One region of the Brevibacillus sp. AF8 genome, then DNA from elsewhere that is predicted to be linked to it. Evidence: riboswitches for the same ligand, from Rfam matches in the RefSeq annotation. Region 1 holds a riboswitch; each other region holds the start of a gene.

What was found. Region 1 has a riboswitch for S-adenosylmethionine ahead of KB186_RS14730 (BMP family lipoprotein). Riboswitches for the same ligand answer to the same signal wherever they lie in the genome.
Region 2: it holds a riboswitch for S-adenosylmethionine, as region 1 does, so the genes downstream of both, KB186_RS07780 (aminotransferase class I/II-fold pyridoxal phosphate-dependent enzyme) here and KB186_RS14730 (BMP family lipoprotein) in region 1, are expected to answer to the same signal.
Region 3: it holds a riboswitch for S-adenosylmethionine, as region 1 does, so the genes downstream of both, KB186_RS21005 (MetQ/NlpA family ABC transporter substrate-binding protein) here and KB186_RS14730 (BMP family lipoprotein) in region 1, are expected to answer to the same signal.

The regions. Positions count from the first base shown of each region.
Region 1 is NZ_JAGQDN010000010.1:30,659-37,143, reverse strand. It holds gene KB186_RS14740 (ABC transporter permease) at 1-108, opposite strand, end outside; gene KB186_RS14735 (ABC transporter ATP-binding protein) at 83-1,612, opposite strand; gene KB186_RS14730 (BMP family lipoprotein) at 1,719-2,747, opposite strand; SAM riboswitch class I at 2,947-3,069, opposite strand; gene KB186_RS14725 (methyl-accepting chemotaxis protein) at 3,222-4,697, opposite strand; gene KB186_RS14720 (DUF3298 and DUF4163 domain-containing protein) at 4,853-5,470, shown strand; gene KB186_RS14715 (MarR family winged helix-turn-helix transcriptional regulator) at 5,677-6,090, shown strand; gene KB186_RS14710 (hypothetical protein) at 6,141-6,419, opposite strand; gene KB186_RS14705 (hypothetical protein) at 6,394-6,485, opposite strand, start outside.
Region 2 is NZ_JAGQDN010000003.1:307,709-314,193, forward strand. It holds gene KB186_RS07775 (trans-sulfuration enzyme family protein) at 1-1,017, opposite strand, end outside; gene KB186_RS07780 (aminotransferase class I/II-fold pyridoxal phosphate-dependent enzyme) at 1,014-2,177, opposite strand; SAM riboswitch class I at 2,272-2,391, opposite strand; gene KB186_RS07785 (pyridoxamine 5'-phosphate oxidase family protein) at 2,466-2,924, opposite strand; gene KB186_RS07790 (DUF5665 domain-containing protein) at 3,092-3,403, shown strand; gene KB186_RS07795 (hypothetical protein) at 3,413-4,801, opposite strand; gene KB186_RS07800 (hypothetical protein) at 4,992-5,267, opposite strand; gene KB186_RS07805 (YlaH-like family protein) at 5,278-5,604, opposite strand; gene KB186_RS07810 (glutathione peroxidase) at 5,836-6,309, shown strand; gene typA (translational GTPase TypA) at 6,379-6,485, opposite strand, start outside.
Region 3 is NZ_JAGQDN010000018.1:88,516-95,000, reverse strand. It holds gene KB186_RS21025 (YxcD family protein) at 1-60, opposite strand, end outside; gene KB186_RS21020 (hypothetical protein) at 48-482, opposite strand; gene KB186_RS21015 (methionine ABC transporter permease) at 632-1,294, opposite strand; gene KB186_RS21010 (methionine ABC transporter ATP-binding protein) at 1,294-2,331, opposite strand; gene KB186_RS21005 (MetQ/NlpA family ABC transporter substrate-binding protein) at 2,374-3,204, opposite strand; SAM riboswitch class I at 3,307-3,409, opposite strand; gene KB186_RS21000 (hypothetical protein) at 3,704-4,210, shown strand; gene KB186_RS20995 (Na-translocating system protein MpsC family protein) at 4,537-4,893, shown strand; gene KB186_RS20990 (ABC transporter substrate-binding protein) at 5,090-6,163, shown strand; gene KB186_RS20985 (nucleoside hydrolase) at 6,353-6,485, shown strand, end outside.

The sequences.
Region 1 (6,485 bases):
GATCGATTCGCCAACCGCAGCAATGACCAGCGCCCCGGTCAACAAACCGATAACGACAGCCAAGATCGGCTGCACCAATGACTTAGATAGCTCTTTGATTGCTGCCATGAATGCTTCCTCCCGCCATGATCACGCTGATTTTTTCTTCGGTTGCCTCCAGGCGTGAAAGCTCTCCAGCGATTCGCCCTTTATACATGACCAAAATCCTGTCAGACAAGGCGAGAATTTCGGACAGCTCGGAGGAGACGAGCAAGATCGCGTCTCCCTGATTGCGTTTTTCGATCAGCGCCTGATGGATGTACTCCATGGCACCGATATCCACCCCTCGTGTAGGCTCAGCCGCAATCAAAAACGGGGTTTCATGTCCCAACTCCCTTGCTACGATCAGCTTTTGCAAGTTTCCACCTGACAGATTTCCTGCCAGCTCCTGCAATTGTCGGGAGCCCGTCTTGATGGAAAACTTCTCAACCCAGCCTTTTACGACTTGACGGAATTTCTCCCGCAAAACGACACCGCGGCGGTTGTAAACAGGCTTTCGCTGATAGCCCATCAACGCATTTTCCTCGACGCTTGAGAGTGTGGCCGCTCCCCACAGGTAGCGATCCTCCGGAATATGCGCCAAGCCGACATCCCGAATGGTGGCTACTGATTTGTTCGTCACGTCCTTGCCGCCTAATCGCACCGTGCCCTCCTGTGCCGCTCGCAAGCCACTGATCGCTTGCAGCAGCTCGGATTGGCCATTCCCGGAAACACCAGCGATTCCTACGATTTCTCCGTGATGTACGGTAAAGCTGACTTGATCGAGCAGTGTCTGCTTTTCTCGAACGGTGAGATTCTCCACCTGCAACAAGGGACCTTTATCCAGAGGAACTCGCTCAGCTAGCTCCTGCAATTCACGTCCAACCATCAATCTGGCTAAATCGTCCGCATTTGTCTCATTCCGCGAAACCGTTCCCGTCACTTTGCCCCCGCGCAATACCGTAATACGATCGGCTACCTCCATGACTTCCTGCAACTTATGTGTAATCAAAATGACGCTCTTGCCGCTCTCTGCCAGGTTTCGAATCGTTTGCAGCAGGTCGCGTACCTCCAGCGGGGTAAGGACAGCGGTCGGCTCGTCCAACACGATAATATCCGCTCCCTGATACAGGACCTTCAGAATTTCGACCCGTTGCTGTTCCCCAATCGAGCAATTCGCTACCTTGGTCTGCGGTTGAATCGGAATGCGATACTGCTCACTCAGCGCCCGCACCTTGTCCTCCGCATCCTTTCTTTTGAAAAAACCCGCTTGCCTCGGCTCATATCCGATCACGATATTTTCAGCCACACTGAATTCTCCGAAGAGCATAAAGTGCTGGTGAACCATCCCGATTCCATTTCGAATCGCGTCCTCTGGTCCGCGAAAAACAACTGGCTTGCCGTTTAACACGATCTCTCCCGACGTCGGCTGCTCCATCCCGTACAGCATCCGCATCAGTGTCGTTTTGCCCGCCCCATTTTCCCCGACAATCGCGTGGACTTCTCCTGCTGCCAGTGAGAACGACACCTTGTCGTTGGCGGTAAAATCTCCGTACTTCTTGGTCATGGCCCTCATTTCCAAGCGTTCGGTCATTCCCACTCCCTCATTTCTGTACGTCCTTTTATGAAAATGGAAGACCGACTACACAGCCGTAGTCGGTCACATCCATCACTGTGCACAAGCATTTTGACGTGCGTGTTTAGAATTTATCTGGTACTTGGCGAGTTCCCGCTACGATCTCATCGCTGATCGCTTTCACTTTATCCACGACTTCTTGTCCAATAAACGCGTTCAGCGGCGTTTTGCTTTCGTGCGTGACATAGGTTACGCCAACACCTTTTTCCTTCAAGCCGTACGCCACAACACCTGGTTTGAACGTTCCTTCTACAAAGGTCTTCACGGTTTCATAAGCTGCCGCGTCAGTCCCTTTCAATTGGGACAGAACAATATGCTCTGGGTCAATCGTGGTACGGTCAACGTCCTGACCTGCTGTGAAGAAGCCTTTTTCCTTCGCTGCTTCGAAAACGCCGAGATCGCCTACTGCTGCTGCACCGTTAATGAAGTCAGCGCCTTTGGAAGCTTGGAGCAAAGCCAACTCCTTCGCTTTTGCCGGGTCAGTGAAGCTTCCTACATAATTGACCATCAGCTCTGCTTTTGGATTCGTCGCTTTCAAGCCCTCTCCGAAGCCAACTGTCCATTTTTTCAACTGCGGAATATCAAGAGCGACAACCATACCTACTTTGTTCGTTTTCGTTGCCAAGCCTGCTGCTGCTCCCACCAGGTAAGCCGCTTCCTGCTCGCGGAAAGTAACACTGCGTACGTTTGGCAAATCTACTACGGTATCAATAATCGCAAAATTACGGTCAGGATTTTCGGTAGCTACTTTTTTCAATGCATCCTCTGATGTAAAGGAAGAAGTGATGATCAAATCATAATTTTCTGCAACAGCTACACGCAGATTTTCTTCAATCGCTCCATGGTCCGTAGATTCGATCGTTTTCACTTCTGCGCCCAGCTCTTGTGCGGCTTTCTTCGCCCCTTCATCCATTTGTTGGAAGAACGGATTCACACCGATTTTCTCGGGCAAAATCAAGGCAATTCGCTTTTTGGCCGCGCCCTCTTGTCCTGCTGCTTGTCCTCCTGGCTGATCTGCAGGTGCGCTGGTTCCAGTCGAGCAGCCTGTTGCCAATACTGCGAATGTCGTTAATGCCAGCAATAACTTCTTCATGATGTATCTCTCCCTATCCGAACTTTACGTTTTTCTTTATCCTATTAGGTAATGTACGGCTTTTTACCTATTTTTTCAATACTATTTACGAATATTATCTTATAAAATTAATTTATCGTTCGTTTATTCCTCCTCCCCATTTACAAATACACAAAAAAACTCTTCCCGGAGGAAGAGTTTGCGTACGTAGCCGTTCTCTTCCTCATCTGTCAAAACCATGGTACAGGTTTTGCAGGAATTGGCACCTTTCTGTTCATGCATAGACATGATCAGTGGTTGCCGGGCATCATCGGGCCAGTCCCTCCGCCGCTCTTGATAAGGTAGGTGAATATATTCAGTTACAATGGAATTCATTCTAGCAGAACGGTTCAAAAATGCAATTCTTTTTTCTCAATTCCAAACACTTCTAAAAGTGAATCGAAGTTTAAAAAGTCGTCTTTTCAGCACCGTTTAACTTGGCGAGAAGCACAGCCTCTAATTTACGTGAAAGGTTTGCTGGAGGCGATGAGACAACGTATTCAACTCGCCCAGCTCTTCCGTAATCTCACGCACTTTTTGATGCTGGTTTTCTGCTGTCGCAAACAGCTCTTCTAGGTTGGCTACCGATTCCTCGGTTACCGCTGTAATGGTCGACATCTCGATGGCAACTTCGCCGGAACGCACTTTTACCCGGTCCATGCTGGAGCTTACTTGATCAGCAGCTTCCAGGAAGGCCATCATCCCGGCACGCACGGCTTCGATGGAGGCCACTGTTTTTACGGCCAGCTCTTGGCCTTTTGCAACAGACACTTCCCCATTGCTCATATGCTGCACCGCATTCTCACTTTCCTGGTGGAGTGACTTGAGAATGTCGGTAATTTCCTGCGTAGCTGTCGCGCTTTGTTCTGCCAGCTTGCGTACCTCATCCGCTACAACAGCAAATCCCCGACCATGCTCGCCTGCACGCGCCGATTCAATCGCCGCATTCAGTGCCAAGAGATTCGTTTGTGTCGCGATCTGATTAATAGCGCCGACAATTTCCTCTACGCGATTCGCCTGTCGATTGAGCTGGTGAATCGTAGAAGCTGCCACATTGACTGCCTGTACAATTTGCTCCATCTGCGAGGACAGCTCGTTCATCATCTGAACACTTTCTGTCAGGCGACGGTTATTTTGTTGCGATTCAGTTTTCATTGCGTTGGTCTGTGTTGTGACCGCCTCGATTTCCTGATCGATAGATTGAACCTCTTCTTCGATCTTCACCGTAGAATTCGCCTGCGATTCCATACCGACGGCGACTTCCTTGAAGGCTACCATCATTTCATCGGTATTGCGCTTTGTACCTTCCGCATGCTCATGCACATGATCGCTGGTACGATCCAGCTGCTCGGTCATTTGCTGGATGTTCAAAAGCATTTCTCCCAAACGGCGCTCCTTCTCTTCCGCTTCCTGCCTTGCGTCGTGCGCTTTTTGCAGGGAGGCTTGTCCGGCGAGACACAGATACGTGACGGCTCCCATCATCATGAGAAGCGTGACAATACGCATAAGCAAATTGAGCTCCGAAAAATCACCATCGAAGATCTGGTAGGTTCCTGTGTAGAACCCGATAACCGTGACAATGATTTGGGTAATTCCCGCTGTTACGACCAGCTTCCAATCCAAATAGGCTGCCAAAAAGCCCATGACGATAAAAGCGAGGAAGGTGATCTCTTGGTAATCGGTAAAGTGATCGAATGAAATCGCATAGAACATGAGTCCAATTGCTACCAGATAACGAATCACAAGACTATCTTTGCGAATGAAATAATACGGCGAAACAATTAAAGTGACCAGCAATCCCAAGGACGTCACTTTCCAGAAGTTCACATCCACTTGGTAGGCAATGAGTCCCGCCATCCACAAATGATTCCATAGGATGAAAATCATAAAGCCTTCTTTGTCAGTCAAGGTATTGCGAATCAATTGAATCATAATTGCCCCCCTTTTCCTTATTACTTATGTATCGGATTCTTTCCCCATTATATAGCCAAACCTTTGCCAAATTTGTGAAAAAAGTGAGAACAGCCAAAAACAATTTCGAATAGGCTATTACACAACTCACACGTACAGGAGGCAAACGGAAAAAAGTGGAACTCAATCAATTGCCAGCTACTGTGCTGACACGTACGATCAGCCGTCCGAACACCACGATTTACTATCCCCAATTGGCAGGCCTAGCCAACCAGCAAGCGGAAAAAGATATCAACCGGGCGATTTATCAAACGGTTCAAGGCTTAATTCATGAGCAACAACGGGTCCAGGTACCGGGAAATACAGAAATGCAAGGAAGCTACGAAATCAAGACAAACGAACGCGGTATTTTCAGCGTCGTGTTGAGCAACTACGCCTACACACCGCAAATGGCACACGGCATGACCTTCCTCGGGTCGATCACCGCAGATATCCAAACAGGCAAGCTGTATACGCTGCGTGAATTATTCAAGCCAGGAAGCGATTACGTCAAGGTAATTTCCGAAAACATCCAGCGTCAAATCAAAGAAAGAAACATCCCCACTCTTAATGGCTTTACTTCGATTAAGCCCGATCAAGATTATTATCTCGCCGATAAAGCACTGGTCATTTACTTCCAGTTGTACGAAATTACTCCTTACTACGTCGGTTTCCCCATGTTCCCCATTTCGGTCTATGAACTGGAGCCGATCATCAATGAAAAAGGGCCACTGAGTATCTTGTCCGCAGATTAATGCACTGTACCGCCGTATTTTCCACCCAGGCGAGCGTCTTCTTCCATGACACTCGCCTGATTCTATTTGTGTCAGAAAATCCATTATTTCGCCATCGAATAAACGTTTACTTATATGTCCGAAACTGCTAGTATGTTATTGTACATATTTACTTAAGCAATAAAGCTTACGATATATCGGACCAGCTTTCCTGGAGGTATATACTCATGCATTATTATGGTCATCGAATTAGCCAAACCGCAAGAATATTCAGTAAATCACTCAATGGGTCTATGGCTCCCATGGGATTATACAGCTCGCAATGGGGTATTATCCTTTGCTTGCATTATCGTGAATCGCTCACCCAGGTTCAATTGAGCAATTACCTGAATGTGGAAGCGCCGACGATTACCCGGACTCTCACTCGATTGGAAGAGATGGGCTGGATCATTCGCTCAGAGGGTGATGACAAGCGTGAGCGCTATGTGTCCTTGTCTCCACAAGCAATCGAACGGTTCCCGGAATGGCTGGAGGCTGCCAAAGAGCAAGAGGAACAGGCACTCCGCGGCCTTGACGAAGCAGAACTTGCTATTTTTAACCGCGTATTGAAAAAAATGAACGATAATTTGCAGCCGTCGTAACAAGTAAAAAATGACTTCGCCCAAAAGCAGTTTGGTGAAGTCATTTTTTGTTAGCCATTTTTCCTTGTGCTATCGATGATGGTGTTGAGCTCTTGCTCCAATTGAATCAGCTCAAGCTGTATCTGTTGCTTTTGCAATTGTTTTTTCTGTTGCAGCATTTGTTTTTTCAAATCACTTGATTCTTTGTCATTTGCCTCTTTCCCTGTAGAAGAAGTATCCTGGTCCGGTTCTACCTGTCCAGTCGAGCCTATAGCAGCGAGGAAGGCACCCAGAACTGCGATCCACCCGCCTACCGCTACCAGCTCATTCGCCAGATTTTTGTCGATCATCCTTCTTCCCTCCGTTTTTGCATGGCTTCTCCTGTAAATTCTTCTTTATATCTTGAACACTGTCGC
Region 2 (6,485 bases), on a different contig from region 1:
TGCATGTGACATCGTAGCTGGATAGGAAAGAATTGTTTCCACTGCCCCGAGACTGACAGCCACAATCGGCAATTTTACGCGATCAAACAACGCTTTTGCTCGCTCGCGGCTCCCTACATCAAAGGAAAGAACAGCCCCATGCCCAGTCGCTTGTTGTGTTTGAATCAGGTGCCCGGGGTGATCCGTCAGTCCCGTATAGTAGACTCGGCTTACTTGTGGATGCGTAGACAACCAGTCAGCCAAGCTCGCGGCTGTCTTCGCGCTCACATCCAGTCGGGCTTTCAATGTTTTCAGCCCACGCATCACGAGCCAGCAGTCCTGCACACCCAAAATCGCTCCCATGCCATTCTGGATAAAGTAGAGCTGCTCCCCTAACGAAGCGTCTCTGGTCACGGCCAGACCTGCCACCACATCGCTATGCCCACCGATAAACTTCGTTGCACTATGAATGACCACATCTGCGCCAAGTTCTAATGGGCGCTGGTAATACGGGGTAAGGAACGTATTATCGACAATGACGAGCACGCCGTGCTCCTTCGCGATTCGAGAAACTGCTGCAATATCTGTCACCTTTAAGGTAGGATTGGAAGGAGTCTCCAGGTAAACCCCTTTTGTTATCGGTGTAATGGCTGCGCGAACGGCTTCAGTATCTGTTGCATCCACGAATGTAACGGAGATGCCCATTCTCGACAAAACTTTGGTCAAAAACCGAAACGTGCCACCGTATACATCCTCCGCCACTACAACATGGTCTCCTGCTGAAAACAGCATGAAAACGCTGGAAATGGCAGCCATGCCAGATGAGAACGCGAAACCTCGTGCGCCTCCCTCCAGAGACGCAATGGCTTCCTCCAAAGCCTGCCTGGTCGGATTGCCAGATCTGGCGTAATCAAAAGTACCTGGCTGATCGATATCAGTCTGATGAAATGTGGAAGCTTGATAAATCGGAACCGACGACGCACCTGTGAACGGGTCAATGCAAGTGGAACCGTGGAGGATCTTGGTTGCAAAATTCATCGTACACTCCCCCCTACGACCAAACTAGCATTCAAGGCCTGAAACAAATCGGCTATGACATCATCTGGATGCTCGATGCCAACCGACAGTCGCAATAATCGATCACAAACACCGACATGCTCTCTGACTTCTTGCGGGATATCCGCGTGAGTCTGCGTCGCCGGATACGTACACAATGACTCGACACCACCCAGGCTTTCGGCAAAGGACACGATTTGCAGATTTTGCAGGAACAATCCCACCTGCTCTGCATCGCGTACGCGGAACGATACCATCCCACTATGCCCGGTCGCTTGATTCACCTGGATCTCATGCCCGGGATGCTCTGGTAGACCTGGATAAAATACCTCCGCTACTGCCGGATGCTCACGCAGTTTTTCCGCTACAATCAACGCGTTGGATTGATGACGCTCCATCCGCAATGCCAATGTCTTCATCCCGCGAATGAGAAGCCAGCAATCCTGCGGTCCAAGTACAGCACCGATTGAATTGTGCAAAAACCGGATTTTTTCCGACAACTCTTCTCCTTTTGTTACGATGAGTCCAGCCAGTACATCGTTATGTCCTGCCAAATACTTGGTTGCACTATGTAAAACGATATCTGCACCAAGCTCTAGTGGGCGTTGACAATAGGGGGTTAAAAATGTGTTGTCTACAATCGTCAGGAGCCCGTGCTGTTTCGCCAATTGCGTTACTGCTCGAATGTCGGTAATCTGCATGAGCGGATTGGTTGGTGTCTCGACGAAGATGGCCTTTGTCTCTGGGCGAATCGCATTTTTGAGTGCATCAATGTCACGCAAATCCACGTACGAAAATGTCAGACCGTAACGAGAGAGCACTTGCTCGAACAATCGATAGGTTCCCCCGTAAAGATCGAGTGAAACGATCAGATGATCCCCCTGGGAAAACAAGCCCATGACGGTGTGAACAGCAGCCATACCAGAGGCGCAAGCGAATCCTGCATCTCCTGATTCCGCTTCAGCGATGGTTTCCTCCAAAATAGTGCGAGTAGGATTAGCTGTGCGCGTATAATCATATCCAGTGCTCTGGCCCAAGGCAGGATGACGATAAGCCGTTGCATAGTAAACAGGAAAACTCACCGCCCCTGTTTTTTCGTCTCTGCCTACTCCCGCCTGAATCAACTTTGTTTCCAATTTCATGTCTGTTTCTCTCCCTCCAATAGTGTACGAGGGCATCAAAAAAGCCCCCTTTCCTCTGAAAGAAGGCTTTGTTTACGTCACCGTAAGCAAATCCTTCTCATCTTTCAGAGTTTGATAACTCTGCAGGAATTAGCACCATTATCTCCCTGTTAAAATACAGGTGATTGGTTGCCGGGCATCATCGGGCCAGTCCCTCCGCCGCTCTGGATAAGAAGATTGCTATTCAATTCGATTGACCCTAATAGTAAAGGATCGGCAGGATTCTTGTCAACAATTTATTTCCACCCGTTAATTTGCATCTTTCAAGGCGGTCATAACTTGATTGTCCAGCTTCGCTGCTGCGTTTTTGTCATACGTTTTTTCATATTGTGGTTCTACGGAAATACGGGAACCGTAAAACATAATATCACGAACAGCCTCAATTTTGATCTCTGCCATGGCCAGCTTGAGCGGAACTCCTTCCAAGCGGTCTGTTTTAACGACAGCACGACCATTAATGGCAAAAGACGAGCCGGCACCGATCAAATGCAGGACAACCTGCGGTTCCTTCGCAATATTAGCCAAAATACGGGAGCGATTATCCACGGCAAAACGAATCGTATCGGCGCTGACAGCATACGTCCAGGACAAGGAGCTGAGCGATGGTGCCCCTGACTCATGGTCTACTGTGCCCAAAGTAACAAAGCGCTCCTTTTGCAAGAGCTTGAATAAATCTTCGGAAAGAGATTGGGAAACAGTTTCAGCCATTTCAAAGCCTCCTAACAAACGTTTTGTACGTTCATTTTACCCTTCGCACAGCTGATAGGCAAACGTTTCCTCTCCACCTTGATTCTGGTTGTCTTTTTCCCTAGACTGGTAGGTAACGATACCGAATAGTGAAAGGGGATGACAGCTTGTCGCCTACAGACCGTCTCATGCAGCAAATTGATCAAGTTCTTGAAGAGCTTCAGGAAGTTCGGAAGGTAAATGAGCGGATGCACAAAATTGCGATGTTCCTGGAAGATATCCGACTAGCAGATGTAATCCAAAATTACACAGCCCCGCGCAAGCTGCTCTGGATCAATTTCCTCGCAGGTCTTGCCCGGGGTCTGGGATTGACGATTGGTACTGCTATCGTTTTGGCTTTCCTCGGCTCCCTCTTGACGCAATTTCTTTCGATCCCCATTCTGGGTGATTACATCAGACAATTGGTGGAGTACGTCGAGACTTACAAGCAGCGGCCTTAATGATAGAGACTAGTCTCTGTCCTCGTCATGATCGTCATCGTCATCATCGTGATCGTCATTCCATTCCTTACCGTGCTTTTTCCAATAACCATACGCGTTGCCGTTGGGATGCTTATCTTTCTGCTTCCCTTTTTCTTTTTTCTTTTTGTCATCATCATCATTTTCATCGTCGTCTGTTGGCTTCACAGGCTCGACAATGACTTTTGTGCTTAATGCAACGTCAGCTTTCTTAACCAGCTTATCGTCTTCATACAGTGCGAATTGAATGGATTTGGCGCTAAAGGAACGATTCTTGTAAGACAAGGTCAAAGAAAACTCACCTTTGTCATTCGGTTCAATCTCTTTTTTCTGACCGTCTGGAGCGATCACAAACAGCTCAGTATCGTCCTTTTTGTTCCAGCCGCTTACTGTCCCTTTCACCTGAATGGACTTGGCGGCAGGATTGTTTACAGCAGTCGCCTTGATGGCATATTCGGTCGCTTGATCCTTATCAGGGGCGTTAACAATTTCTACCTGAACGGATTCGGAATCAACCTTCTTGCCATCCTCATAAACCTCGATCAAGGCTTTTTGATCTTTTGCTGCTTGTACATCCTTTACTGAAACCGTAAAGCTGCTTACGCCATCCCACAGCTTCTTCACGTTTGCGTCTTTTTTCACGCCATTATAGGTGACAGTTACTTTGTCTGCCCCCTGCTTGACAATTCCTTTTACTTTTAGTTCTTTTTTCTTCGCATCCAATACAGTCATGGTATGGATGATCATTTCCTTATCTTCTTCTGCTTTTGGAACGATCTTTACCTTTTCGCTATCGACCAGCTTGCTGCCTGCGTAGGCACTCACGGTTACATACGGTTCATAGGATGCATCCGGAGCTTCAAAGCTGACTGTAAAAGAGTGATCGTTGGTCGGAACGACTTCAATGATGTCAGAATTCGGCTTTTTCACAACAACCTTGGTGACATCCGAAGTCACAATCCCCTTTATGTATACCTTGTTATTTTCAGTCTTGGCATTTACGCTCACGATTTCTTCAGTATTCTCTGTCAGGCGCACTTCCAGCCAGATATCGCTGTAGTACTCGTTGTAGATACGCTCCCACTCTGCTTTGTTTTCTTCCATATACGTTTGGAGCTTCGTATTCAAGTTAATCTCATCTACAATAATGTACAAGTGATCTGCCTGATTCTTCAAGAGCATGTTCAGTGTCGTTGGATCATTTTGGGCAAGTTCCTTAAGATTGTAGCGCGTGACTTGCTTCCCCTCGTCATTCATGACTACCTTTGTGGCACTTGGACTAGCAATCGAGCTTGCATTGGCAAAAATTGGCGTCAAACAGCCAAGAATACCTGCCGCTGTCACCACTGCTAATACGGGCTTGGTCATGTACTTTTTCAATGGTAGTTCCCCCTTCTCGTCTGTCAAAATCCCCCTGTATGCTTGGGGCATGAATATTGACGGGAAATCATTTTCAAAAGTTGCATGATCCAAGAAACCGCGTCTTATTACCTATGAAATGCGCATGATACAAAAAAACTCCACCCAACTTCCGAATCATTTCGGCAAGTGGAGGGGAGTCTTTGTCCCGTTAGTTGCAGTTGTACTTGGGTTCGCTTTCAATCGCGACCAATAAAGCTTCGACTGATTCAGCAGGGTATCGCACTTCCACAGACTGTGAATCAGCGTTCCCAAATAGCACGTACCAGCTACCTTCCTGACGATAACCGATATCGCTCATTTGATGATCCTCTCTCAGCAATTGCAAGAAAAAAGCAGCGGTATCCAAAGCAGAGCGGTCTTCTGGTCGCGCATCGGCAACCACTTGAATTTGGAGCCAATTAAAAAGTGCATCTTCACGCTTCACGTGGTTCTCCTCACTTTCGCCCAGTTTGCTCCGGTTTGATCCGTACCTTTACAATCACGAGTATCGCGATCGCCACCAGCATTGCACTTTTCACAGGAAGCTGCACATCCAAAATAGCGAAAATGAGTGCTCCAACAAATAAAAGGATGTACAAGAGCACGTTTTTCAAAATAGGCATACGGATACGAGTAGCAAAGCCAAGATAATAGACAATAATTAATTCCACAAACAAAATCCAGGCCCGATATTTATCAGCCCATATGCGAAAGCTGTCATATGCTGTGAGCTGATCTGGATTCGTTGGCACATAGGTTGATGCGATTTGTATCCAGTCCATCACTTATCTCTCCTGTCTTCAAGCGGTGAAACTCCTACCGCTTCACATGCCACCTCATAGGCGGAATGAAACGAATAGTCACTCCTTTTTTCTTAGGAAAACGCTATCTTTCTTACTTTATCAGGTGGTGCATTCTGTGTCAAAAAACGGTAGGCCCTTCCATTTGGCTGGCAAGATTTTCGCCGTACATGCTATGATGAGGGTATGTCAGTAGAAAAAGGTGGGAATAAGATGAGCTTGTATGATATTGCCGTCAAAACGATTTCCGGTGAAGAGCAGACATTGGACGCCTTCAAAGGCCATGTCCTGCTAATCGTGAACGTCGCCAGCCAATGCGGCCTTACCCCTCAATACAAAGGGCTACAGGGGCTGTATGAGCGTTATCAAGATAAGGGGCTGGTCGTTCTTGGCTTCCCTTGCAACCAATTCGCTGGGCAAGAGCCAGGAACAGAAGAGGAAATCGCAACGTTCTGCGATCGCAATTACGGCGTGACGTTCCCGCTATTTGCGAAGATCGATGTCAATGGTCCTGGTACCCACCCGTTGTATCAGTACTTAAAGGAACATGCTCCTAGCGAAGAAAATCCAGATATCGAATGGAACTTCGCCAAATTCCTCGTGGATAAAGACGGTCGTGTCGTGAAACGCATCAGTGCTCGTACTCAACCCGAAGAACTCAGCTCAGATATTGAGAGTCTGTTGTAAGGAAAAGCCCAAATAAAAACGCCACTTCATCCCCAAACAGGATCAAGTGGCGTTCTTTTCATTTCAATCTTATGCTTGCGGTTGTGCTTCATAGCGTCTTTGCTTCTCATAGCGCTCACGATCTGATTTGTTCAGATATTTTTTGCGCAGACGAACGGATTGAGGTGTTACTTCGC
Region 3 (6,485 bases), on a different contig from region 1:
AGCTGCATGAATGCAGATTGCATTAATGATATCTTGTTCAGAAAAAGTTATCTTTTCCATGCGTTCAGTTCCTGTTCTTTCGCGCGCTTGGTTTTGAAGTAGACGAACGCTTTGCGGATCAGGATAATCACAGCGAGGATCGCCATCAGGTTGATCATGAAGCCAAGGATGGAGCCGAGAATACCCATATCAGCGAACAAGCTTCCAAACAGCAAACCAGCCAGACCGCCAATCAGGAGACCTTTCATGAACCCGCCGCTTTTGCTTGCGGTAGCAGCAGGAGTTGTTGTAGTACCTTTATTGGTTGTTGCGTTTACATTTGAATCGGCTTTGTTGGTTGTTTGTGTATTGGTAGGAGCCGTGTTAGAGTTAAAAGATTTTTTCCCGGACTTATAACCTTTCGCATCGGCATGATCAATGAATCCTCCGGCCGGAGCGAGTACGAGCATTACGGCAACCAACATCATGATGAGTTTTTTCATGTTATTTGAGTAGCCCCTCTCATTAAAATGACTTGTATATATAAGTCTACATGAATATCGAGCGAAATACCAACGAACTTTCAGTGACGATCAGTCTAAATACCTACAAAAAAGCCCCTGACAAGCGATCTCGTCAGGGGTTCTTCGATTTACGCGCTCTTTTTCAGTTTTCGGGCTGCCCAGTTACCCAACGATTGAATGAGCTGGACCAAGACGACAAGGATAATGACGGTAATGATCATGACTTCGATGTCCCATTGCTGGTAGCCGTAGCGCAAGGCGAGATCGCCCAATCCACCGGCACCGACTGCGCCCGCCATAGCAGTGGCACCGATCAAACCGATGGTCGCAATCGTCAGGCAGAGGACGATGCCAGGTCGTGCTTCACGCAGCATGATGCGAAAAATAATCTGCGTCCGGGATGCGCCCATCGCTTGGTACGCTTCGATCACGCCGCGATCTACGTCATGCAGGGCCGTTTCCATCAGGCGTGAGATGTAAGGTGTCGTATAGACGATGAGCGGCACAATGGCTCCCTCAATCCCAATCGAGGTGCCCACGATCAACTCCGTAAAAGGAATGATCGCAACCATAAGAATAATAAAAGGCAGTGAACGCACAATGTTGATGAGCGTATTCAGGGTGTGATAGATGATCTTGTTCGGGAAAAGGTGATTCGCCTGTGTGATGACCAACAAAATCCCGAGCGGAATCCCGATCAATGTCGCAATGAACAACGAAAACCCGACCATGATGACAGTCTCTTGCAGGGATTGCCCGAATACCGGAATCATTTCAATCAGACGCTCCATTAGCTCCGCACCTCCTCTGGTGACACAATATCTACGCGGTAGACGGATTCCCGCAAGAAGCGAATGCCGTCTTGAATGGGCTGGTCTTCACCAGAAATGTGCAATAGCAAAATGCCGAGCGCCGTTCCCTTAATGGTCGTAATCGAGCCGTACAACAGATTGGTGCTAATCGGAAAGTGTGCGGACAAGGTGCCTAGAACTGGATCGAGAGCGGCATCTCCGCGAAAGGCAACGCGAACAATTTTGGAAACGGGTCCGGTTTCTTTTATCTTGGACAAAATCTCCTGTGGTACCTGATCGTCAAAAACCGTTTTGATAAAATTGCGGGTCGTTTGCTCTTGCGGATTGCTGAACACATCCAGAACAGAGCCTTGCTCGATGACGACACCGTTTTCTATGATAGCTACCTGGTCGCAGATTTTTTTGATGACCTGCATTTCATGTGTAATCAGCACGATAGTCAGGTTAAACTTTCGATTGATGTCGAGCAACAGCTCGAGAATCGATTCGGTCGTCTGCGGGTCGAGAGCGGAAGTCGCTTCGTCGCAGAGCAGGATTTCCGGATCAGTCGCAAGCGCACGAGCGATGCCCACCCGTTGCTTTTGTCCACCGGATAGCTGAGAAGGATAAGCATTTGCTTTATCAGACAAGCCAACCAAGCCGAGAAGGTCTTCTACCTTGCGCTTAATGACATCTTTGGGGACGCGATTCATCCGCAAGATTTCCGCCACATTGTCAAAGACATTATAGGAAGAGAGCAGGTTGAAGTGTTGAAAAATAATCCCGATCTTTTTGCGAGCTTGCCGCAGCTCTTTTTCCTTGAGGGTCAGCATGTTCTGGCCATTGACGATCACAGAACCGCTAGTTGGCTTCTCCAACAGGTTGATGGTACGGAGCAGGGTGCTTTTCCCCGCTCCGCTAAAGCCGATCACCCCGTAGATTTGCCCTTTTTCCACCTGCAGGGATACGCCCTTCAATGCTTTTACCTGCTTGTTTCCTACTTGATACGACTTATGAATATCGGTTAGCTGTATCATAACGAGTTCTCCTTGTTGTTCTTGATGTTCCTGGCGTCGATCTTACCAGGACGGCAGTACAGCTCCTTCAAAACGCTCGTCGATGAATTTTTTCACTTCTTCCGAGCGGTAGATGTCCACCAGCTTTTTGACGGCAGGGTTGTCTTTGTTGGTTTCGTTGACTGCCAAGATGTTCACGTACGGAGAGTCAGCCTTCTCAGCGAAGATCGCGTCTTTTTTCGGAGAGTAGCCAGCTTCCATTGCGAAATTCGTATTAATCGAAGCAACCTCTACGTTATTCAGCGAGCGTGCCAGGAAAGCAGCCTCCAGCTCTTTGAATTGCAAATTTTTCGGATTTTCCACGATGTCCAATGGTGTTGCGTTGTCACCCACGCCATCCTTGAGCTTAATCAAGCCAGCTGCCTGATAGAGCAGCAATGCGCGTGCTCGGTTGGTCGGGTCGTTTTGAATGCCGACAACACCGCCTGCCGGGATATCCTCGACTTTTTTATGCTTGGTGGAGTAAAGACCCATTGGATACGTCACGGTTTTTCCGACCTCGACGATCTTTGTTTTGTGATCCTGATTGAACTTCGCCAAGAACGGAATGGTTTGGAAGCTGTTTACATCGAGATTTCCTTTATCGAGAGCTTGGTTCGGCTGTACGTAATCGTTGAAAACGACGACTTCGACGTCGAGTCCTTTGCCTTTGGCGACTTCTTTTACTTTGTTGAGAATCTCTTCGTGCGGGCCGCCAGTGACGCCGACCTTGAGTGAGGTTTGTTCAGCAGCAGTGCCACCGTTAGCAGGCGCAGCTTCTTGTTTACCACCGCAAGCCGTTACGAGCGATGCAGCGAGCAGCAGTGTAGTGAGCAGTAGACCAGTCTTTTTCATGAAAATACCCCTTTTCTCTGGATGTAAGATGGAAACGAAAAAAGCCTCTTCCGACAGAAGAGGCGAAAACTGCGAGTATGTAAACACACTGCAACAATACCTCTCTTATCTGTCGGAATAAATTCCGCTGGATTTGGCACCATATCGTTTGCGATAGGTTGCCGAGGTGTCATAGGGCCAGTCCCTCAACCTCTCTTCATAAGAGAATGTGCTATGAAATTTTAACGAAAGATAAAATCGCTAATCCTTATTCGAATAGTTGGATTATATCTTGCACCAACGTGGATGTCAAAGTTTTTTTCAAATGAATGTGATATTTGCGAAAAATGTGGTGATTCTACCTTCCTTTCGCATTACTCCTGTACAACCACCAATCGGGCGGGATGAGAGTCTGTCATTTTTTGAATATTTTCCATATTAATTATTGATTTTCCATTTATTGCCATGTAATATACTTAATAGGAAGATAATTCCAAATTACTAGTGATGGAGGATTATTATGAAAAGATCTGTTAAAGGTACAATTGCAGCAGCTCTTTTACTTAGCAGTCTATCTATTGGATCTAGTGCTATGGCATCATCACATGATGCAGTTGTAAAAGAAAAATATCCGGAGAGTCACGTTAAGGTTAATCAGGTTAAATATCCGGATACTTCCGCAAAATCTTTTATGAAGTTATTGGAACCTATGGGATCTGAAAGACCGATTGACGACGTTCCAATTAAGAATGCCAAAACGGATTCCAAAAATTTTAATATTCCAGAGGGCTATGGTTGGGTTAAAGTGTGGGTATATAATAGTGGAACCTACGAGATCAAAGTGTCCGTTACTGATTCATCCGGTAGTCAGAAAATGTTCTTTAGAGTACCACCTTATGGTAATCAAAAATTTGAAATAAGTAGCTCGCCTTGGGGAACTGGTTCGCATACAGTTTCGCTTTCGTCAGATGAGAACATGGAAGGTAAAGTTGCAGTTAAAATAGCACAACACCAGAATGAGCTGTAACACATAACAAAATACCAAAAACGAAAAAACATCTCGGTTCACTGTTTATGGTGAATCGAGATGTTTTTTTTGGCGTTGTACTCGCCTCCAAGTGGGGATAGAAAAATCTGAAATTTAATTTTCTGACAGACCACGAGAGAACTGCCCACCCTGAAAGGGGGGAGGGGCAGAAGGTATCGCATAGTCCCCTGTCCGGTAAATCCCGGTAGATCAATTCACGCAATTATATGAAATTGATCTAAATACGAATATTCTATTGAAGAATCGGGAAATCATTTGTATAATGAGAGCGAATGAACTCTATGCCAGCTATCGCAGGTGATGACATGACTCTCGTGGACTCCAATGAAACCAGAAAAAAGCTGTCTGCCATCTATAATGAGATAGCAAAAGAGTTGTTCGGATTTGGAACGACTTTGCTCCGAGTCACGATTGAAAACCAGATGATTACGTTCCAAGCCAAGCATCGTCGCTCTCCGCGCTCACAAGCGTTGGAAGGAGAAGCGCCGGCCCTCAAGCTCGAAGTCGATTTTCGCATGTCCCTTCTTTATAAGAAGAAACTGAGAGAACGACTGGAAGAAGAGATGGGGTTGCCGTTGGAAGCCGTGCTGAGGGACTATGATGCGCCTACGCAGTGGGCGATCACGAATGTTATTTTAGCTGAATCAGAACTGAATACCTGACGCAATCGTTCGGATTTTCTCTTTTGATCTATCTTAAGGGGAGACCGTAGACTTTGCGTAAAACGGGTGTCACTTCTCTTTGTTTACGAAGAAAAGTGCTCTTGTTTAGAATGATACGTTCTAATCAAGGGTACTTTTCTTTTTATTGTATCACCATATTTTGTCATCAATTGAACCCAACTGGAGGAGAATTACGATGAAAAAATTACTTGCTGGAATCCTGTCTTTCTCTATGATGTCACTGGCTCTCGCTGGCTGTGGCAGCAATGATCAACCACAAGCGGGAGGAGCTGGCGGCGAAGCCAAGGGCGAGCCACAAAAGCTGGTTATCTCCACATGGGGCTTCTCCGAAGACTTTTTCCGCAAAGAAGTATATGAGCCGTTTGAAAAAGAACATAACGTGAAAATCGTGCTGGAAATCGGGAACAACGCAGAGCGTCTGAACAAAATTCGCCAAGGAAGCTCCGATGTAGACTTGATCTACCTCTCTGACTACTATGCACAGCAAGGGATTGAGAGTGGCGCATTTGAAAAAATCGACCGCAGCCGAATCCCGAACCTGGATCAAATCTACGACATCGCCAAAGCACCACTGGGCGAGGAATACGGTCCAGCTTACACGATTGGCCAATTCGGGATTGCCTACAATCCAAAGCTCGTAAAAACCGAAATCAAAGATTGGAAAGATCTGTGGAACCCTGAGCTGACAGGCAAGCTGACACTGCCAAGCATTACTTCCACGACAGGCCCGATGGTTCTCGACAGTGCTTCTGCGGTCGCGGGCAGCAAGGAATTCAACGAGGATCAAGCCTTCGCGAAAATGAAAGAAGTCAACAAAAGTGTCGTGAAGTTCTACGATAAGACTTCCGAATACGTGAACATGTTTGGACAAGAAGAAATCGGCGTAGGACCTATTATGGAAATGTACTTCAAAGACATCAAAGCCGCTGTTCCAGAAGCTGTTTTCGTACAACCTGCAAGCGGCGGATATGCAGTCATGAATACGGTTAACATCGTAAAAGGCTCGAAAAACAAAGCACTCGCAGAAGACTTCATCAACTACCAGCTGAGCAAGGAAGTTCAGGAGAAAACAGCAAAGGCAAAAATCGATTCTCCTGTAAACAAAACGGTTCAACTGACAGAAGAAGAAGCAAAAGGCGTAACGTACGGGGAAGCAACCGTAAGCAAGCTGAAAATGCTGGATATGAAATTCGTGAACGAGCACTCCAAAGCATGGATTGACCGTTGGAATCGTGAAATCACGCAATAACGAACGATAGAAAAACAAAGGGCGAGGGTATAGACAATTTTCGGATATACCCTCGTTTTTCAACGTATAGGAATTTATAAAATAAATTCCGGAGCGCATGTAAACATTCCGCTAAAATGCGGTCGCTCCACGTTGAATTGGCTTCGATAGAAGTTTTCTTATGAGGAATGAACGTGAGGAGGACCACTCGTGCAAAAGATCATTCTTGACGTGGATACGGGCATTGATGATGCGCTTGGCATTATTCTCGCTGTGAAGAGCGGGCAATTCGATCTGGTTGGCATTACTACGGTGAATGGCAACGTGTCGTTGCGAAAAGCAA